Regions from separate parts of the Acidovorax sp. JHL-9 genome, predicted to be linked through region 1. Evidence: predicted binding sites of a transcription regulator. Region 1 holds the regulator's gene; the other holds the start of a gene.
The links. The regulator sigma-54, encoded in region 1, starts transcription at its own class of promoters, with help from an activator protein. The targets are predictions, from matches to a motif close to TGGCANGNAANCTGCTTT.
Positions count from the first base shown of each region.

Region 2: K225_RS0115585 (CmpA/NrtA family ABC transporter substrate-binding protein) is a predicted target of sigma-54. The motif match lies at 1,576-1,593, and genes of this name have one in related genera.

Region 1 is NZ_AUEX01000004.1:210,267-213,472, reverse strand. Features, by position in the region: gene lptB (LPS export ABC transporter ATP-binding protein) at 1-751, shown strand, start outside; gene K225_RS0105125 (RNA polymerase factor sigma-54) at 864-2,453, shown strand; gene K225_RS0105120 (thioesterase family protein) at 2,530-3,012, shown strand; gene K225_RS0105115 (class I SAM-dependent RNA methyltransferase) at 3,009-3,206, shown strand, end outside.
Region 2 is NZ_AUEX01000027.1:47,376-50,581, reverse strand. Features, by position in the region: gene K225_RS0115595 (methionine synthase) at 59-1,084, shown strand; gene K225_RS20965 (hypothetical protein) at 1,176-1,370, shown strand; gene K225_RS0115585 (CmpA/NrtA family ABC transporter substrate-binding protein) at 1,760-3,016, shown strand; gene ntrB (nitrate ABC transporter permease) at 3,042-3,206, shown strand, end outside.

The DNA of each region.
Region 1 (3,206 bases):
CACCCAGGCGGGCAGCCGCCTGGAAGTCGCGCACCTCGAAAAGTCCTATGGCAGCCGCAAGGTCGTCAAGGATGTGTCGCTGGTCGTGCAAAAGGGCGAGGTGGTGGGCTTGCTCGGCCCCAATGGCGCGGGCAAGACCACTTCGTTCTACATGATCGTGGGCCTGGTGCGCTGCGATGGCGGTGACATCCGCATCGATGGCCACTCGGTGGCGGACATGCCCATCCACCGGCGCTCGCGCCTGGGGCTGTCCTATCTGCCGCAAGAGGCGTCGATTTTTCGCAAGCTGAACGTCGAGGAAAACGTGCGCGCCGTGCTGGAGCTGCAGCGGGGCGACGACGGCAAGCCGCTCGCCAGGAAGGAGATCGAAGCACGCCTCACTGCCTTGCTGCAGGAGTTGCGCGTGGACCATCTGCGTGAATCGCCGGCCCTGGCCCTGTCGGGTGGCGAGCGCCGCCGCGTCGAGATCGCCCGCGCCCTGGCCACCCAGCCGCGCTTCATTCTGCTCGACGAGCCCTTCGCCGGCATCGACCCGATTGCCGTGATCGAGATCCAGCGCATCATCGGTTTCCTGAAGGCGCGCGGCATTGGCGTGCTGATCACCGACCACAACGTGCGCGAGACGCTGGGCATCTGCGACCACGCCTTCATCATCAGCGATGGCCGCGTTCTGGCCCAGGGCACGCCGTCCGAAATCGTGGACAACGCCGAGGTGCGCCGCGTCTATCTCGGCGAGCACTTCCGGATGTGAGCATGGCCCCCACGCTTCCTCACTTCGTGTGGTCGCTGCCCCCCAGGGGGCCCCAGACCGCCTTCGGGCGGCCGGGCGACGGGCGGATGGCTGCCCTTGTGTTGGCCGTTGCATGAAGCCCGGCCTTTCGCTGCGCGTTTCGCAGCACCTGTCGCTCACGCCGCAGTTGCAGCAATCGATCCGGCTGTTGCAGCTGTCGACGCTGGAGCTGTCGCAGGAAGTCGAGCAGATGCTCGACGAGAACCCTTTTCTGGAGCGCACGGCCGATGAAGCGCCGCGCGAGGAGTTTGGCCTGGAAACCGCCGACATGCCCGCGCAGGCCGATGACTACAGCGCGGACGATGCGCTGTTTTCAGGAGCTTCCAGCGCAGGCAGCACAAGCGCTGAAGGCCAAAATGATGTTGAAATGGCCAGCGCCGGTGCGGACGAGCCCGACTGGAGCGGCGACGGCACGGTGGACATGGCGCCCAATGACGCCGAGTGGGGTGGCGATGCGCCGGCCCGCAACCGCAACGATGCCGAAGGCGACGAGGCCGACGCCACCGAGCTGGCCCGCTCGCACGAATCACTGACGGCCTTCTTGCACCGCCAGGCGCTGGCACTGCGCCTGTCCGAGGTGGACCGCGCCGCGCTGCGCTTTCTCATCGAATCGCTCAACGACGACGGCTATCTCGAAGAACCGCTCGAAGCGCTGGCCATCGGCCTGGCCGGGCCGGACGACCTGGAGCAGATCGAAGAACTGGTGCACCGTTTCACCGTGGCCCAGCGCCTGCTGCAAAGCCTGGATCCCGTGGGCGTGGGCGCGCGTGGCCTGGCCGAGTGCCTGACCTTGCAGCTCAAGGCCCTGGCCGCCGACGAAGACAGCGAGATCGATCCTGGTACCGTGCAGACCGCGTTGCGCGTGTGCCAGCAGCCGCTGGAGATGCTGGCCCGCCGTGACATCCGCCGCCTGACGCAGTTGTGCGGCGATGGCGAAGAGCGCACGCGCGCCGCCATGGCGCTGATCGCCCGCCTGGAGCCGCGCCCCGGCCGCCGGTTTGCCGATGTGGAGCGCAACATCATCGTGCCCGACGTCATCGTGCGCAAAGCCGGGCGCGCCAACGGGCGTGACGGCCAGCACAACTTCATCGTGCAGCTCAACCCCGACGTGATGCCGCGCCTGCGCGTGCACGACATCTATGCCGGTGCGCTGCGCGGCCACAAGGGGGGCGAGGGCCACCAGGGCATGCAGCAGCGCCTGCAGGAGGCGCGCTGGTTCATCAAGAACATCCAGCAGCGCTTCGACACCATCCTGCGCGTCTCGCGCGCCATCGTCGAGCGGCAGAAGAACTTCTTCACCCACGGCGAGCTGGCCATGCGCCCCCTGGTGCTGCGCGACATCGCCGACGAGCTGGGACTGCACGAGTCCACCATCAGCCGCGTGACCACGGCCAAGTACATGGCCACGCCGATCGGCACCTACGAGCTCAAGTATTTCTTTGGCTCGGGCCTGGGCACCGAAACCGGCGGCAATGCATCGAGCACCGCCGTGCGCGCGCTGATCAAGCAGTTCGTGTCGGCGGAGAACCCGGCCAAGCCGCTGTCCGACAGCCAGATCGCCGAGATGCTCAAGGAGCAGGGCATCGAATGCGCGCGCCGCACCGTGGCCAAGTACCGCGAGGCGCTCAAGATCGCGCCGGCCAATCTGCGCAAGGCGCTGTAGCCTTTTGGGGGGGCGCGTGCCTGCTGCAGCGTGCCCTGTTTGCTGTTTTTTCTCCCGTCACCCCGCTTACCACGCCATGGCCCGCATCGTCTTCGACCTCCCCGCGCATTTCGGCTTTGCCACCGAGCTGCAGATCTACATCAGCCACGTCAACCAGGGCGGGCACCTCGACAACGCGCAGCTGCTGAGCCTGGTGTCCGAGGCGCGTGTGCGCTTCTTCCAGTCGCTGGGTTTCCCCGAGGCCGATGTGGGGGGCCTGTCGATCGTGGTGGGTGACATCGTGGCGCAGTACCGGTCGGAAGGATTCCATGGCGAAACCATGCGCGTCGAGATGACCCCCGTGGACTTCAACCGCTATGGTTTCGATCTGGTCTTTCGCATGACCGAGAAGTCGCAGGGCCGCGAAGTGGCGCGCGGCAAGACCGGCATCGTTTTCATCGGCAAGGCCGATCGCAAGGTGGCGGTTATCCCTGAATCCATCCGCCAGCTGCTGCTGGCCCGCGCGGGTGAGCCCGGTTCCCCCGTACTGCCCGAGCGCGTATCCTCCCCATCGACATGAACCAACTCCAACTTTTCCTGCCCTGCGCCGCCGGCGTCGAGGGCTACCTGGCCGATGAGGTGCATGGCATTACCGGCCTCACGGGGCAAGACCTGCTGGTGGGCCGGGGCGGCGTGCTGCTGCGCGCTTCGTGGCGCGATGCGCTGCTGCTCAACCTGCACAGCCGCCTGGCCCAGCGCGTGCTGGTGCAGCTG
Region 2 (3,206 bases), on a different contig from region 1:
TCGCTAAACCGGTTGACTCACCTGTGTCTGTCCATTTTTTTGTCAGAAGGAATTTTTGATGTTTGAAACTTCGATCGCCGGTAGCTTGCCGAAACCGGCCTGGCTCGCAGAAACCCACAAACTTTGGCCTCAGTGGAGGGCCGAAGGCGATGCGTTGCTCCAAGCCAAAGCCGATGCGACCCTGCTTTGGATCAAAGCCCAGGAGGACGCGGGTCTGGATATCGTGTGCGACGGTGAGCAATCGCGCCAGCATTTCGTGCACGGCTTCCTCGAACAAGTCGAAGGCATCGACTTCGACAACAAAGTGAAGATGGGCATACGCGATAACCGGTACGACGCTATGGTGCCGCAGGTGGTGGCGGCCCTGCGATTGAAGGGCCGTGTGCATGCCTTCGAAGCCCAACTCGCGCGTGCTCATACTAAAAAGAAGCTGAAATTCACGCTACCTGGTCCGATGACCATCGTAGACACGGTCGCCGACCGTTTCTATGGTGACAAAGTGAAGTTGGCTTTTGCGTTTGCCGAGTTGCTCAACCAAGAAGCGCTCGCGCTGCAAGCCGACGGAGTAGACATCATCCAATTCGATGAACCTGCCTTCAACGTTTACATGAAGGATGCAGCCGACTGGGGCGTGAAGGCGCTTGAAAGAGCGGCGCAGGGGCTGACGTGTACAACGGCGGTACACATCTGCTACGGCTACGGCATCAAGGCCAACACTGACTGGAAGAGCACACTGGGCGAGAAATGGCACCAGTATGAGACGGTGTTTCCTGCGCTCGCCCGCAGCAGCATTGATCAGGTGAGCTTGGAATGTATCCACTCTCATGTGCCTCCCGACCTCATGGCACTGCTACCAGGTAAGGACGTACTGGTCGGTGTGATCGATGTGGCGAGCGATGAAGTAGAAACACCCGAAGAAGTGGCTAACACTATCGGCCGAGCCCTGCAGTTCGTGCCCAAGGAGAGACTTTTCCCGTGTACGAACTGTGGCTTGGCTCCGATGGATCGGGACGTGGCCTGGCGAAAGCTGCAGGCGCTTGCTGCAGGCACCCGGCTCGCCAGGGAACGGATTACTGCGAGCTAATTCGCTGCAAGCTAAGCCGCCTTTCTGCCCCGCAAAGGGCAGTCTTTGACAGAGCCGAAAAGTCGTTCTTATGTGCGTGAAAGGCTGCGCCTTGACGATTCACGCCCCGGTACAGCGGAAGAGCTTCACGGTCACCCGAGACATCTTGTGGAAGTCGAAGACTGCGACAAGGGCGGAGATCAATAGCATGGAGGTTCACTTCATCCAGACGCTGCGGGCCAACGATCCTGAAGTCGGCTACAACCGCTGGCCTACGTTCACGCTGCGAACTGGGGCTGTGGATTGAGTGCATAGAGCTGCGCCAGAAACCGATCAGTCACGAACGGCAGATCGTGGCCGTTTTCAGCCCTCAGCTCCCCGCGCCCTGATGGTGCGCAGCACAACACCGGTGCACTGCCTCCCCCGGTCTCTTTCAGAAAAAAAGGCCTGTAGCGCCCGTAAATACTTCGTAATACGCTCATTATTCAATAGCAAAAATCACTTCTACTAGCTGGCACAGGGCTTGCAATGCATTAGGCAAGACCCTCACAGGTCTGCAATGGCTGCTCTGCCCAACGGCGGGCGGATGCGGCCAGAAACCGGACAAAGGCGTCCCCACCCGCGCACAGCTGCATGACGCAGCCAGGCGCGGCGTGAGGACGCCTTTTTTGTTTGTCACGCTACAAGGGAAGCACCATGACCGATCTGCTCAAAACCCGCCTCAACCGCCGCACCGTGCTGCAGGCCGCCACCGTGGGCGCCGTGGGGGTGAGCCCCGCGCTGCGCGCCCTGGTCCACGCCCAAGGCTCGGATGCACCCGAGAAGAAAGAGGTCAAGATCGGCTTCATTCCGCTGACCGACTGCGCCAGCGTGGTGATGGCCTCGGTGCTGGGCTTCGACAAGAAGTACGGCGTGACCATCATCCCCACCAAGGAGGCGAGCTGGGCCGGCGTGCGCGACAAGCTGGTGAACGGCGAGCTGGACTTTGCCCATGTGCTCTACGGCCTGGTGTATGGCGTGCATCTAGGCACGGCCGGGCCGAAGAAGGACATGGCCGTGCTGATGAACCTGAACCACAACGGCCAGGCCATCACGCTGTCAAAAGCCTTGGCCGACAAGGGCGCGGTGGATGGCCCTTCGCTCGCGGCGCTGATGGCCAGGGAGAAGCGCGAGTACACCTTTGCCGGCACCTTCCCCACGGGCACGCACGCCATGTGGATGCACTACTGGCTGGCGGCGGCCGGCATCAACCCGGTGTCGGGTGCCAAGCTGATCACCGTGCCGCCGCCGCAGATGGTGGCCAATATGCGCGTGGGCAACATGGACGGCTTTTGCGTGGGCGAGCCCTGGAACCACCGCGCCATCATGGACGGCATCGGCATCACGGCCAACACCACGCAGGACATCTGGCGCGACCACCCCGAGAAGGTGCTGGGCACCACGGCCGACTTCGTGAAGAAGCACCCCAACACCACGCGCGCCGTGATGATGGCGGTGCTGGAAGCCAGCCAGTGGATCGACGCCAGCCTGTCGAACAAGATGAAGATGGCCGAAACCATTGCCGGCAAGGCCTACGTGAACACCAGCGTGGACGCGATCAACCAGCGCATCCTGGGCCGCTACAGCAACGGCGTGGGTGGCGGCCAGGGCAAGACCTGGGACGACCCGAACCACATGAAGTTCTTCAACGATGGCGCGGTGAACTTCCCCTACCTGTCGGACGGCATGTGGTTCCTCACGCAGCACAAGCGCTGGGGCCTGCTCAAGAGCCACCCCGACTACCTGGCCGTGGCCAAGCAGGTGAACCAGGTGGACCTGTACCGTTCGGTCGCCAGCGCCATGAAGGTCAATGTGCCCAAGGACGTGTTGCGCACCAGCAAGCTGATCGACGGCGTGGTGTGGGACGGCAAGGACCCCGCCAGGTACGCCGACGGCTTCAAGATCAAGGCCTGAACAGGCTGAACAACCGGAGATCACCATGGTCAGTGCCGTTTTTCATGCCCCGCGGGAGTCCGCGCCAGAAGCTACCAAAACAATAGCAAACAGCGTTTTATCCACGGGTGCCAAAACCCCCAAAACCTCTCAGCCCACCAACCCGCCAACGCCCAAGCCCACGCGCGACTGGGCCGCCCTCTCGCGCAGC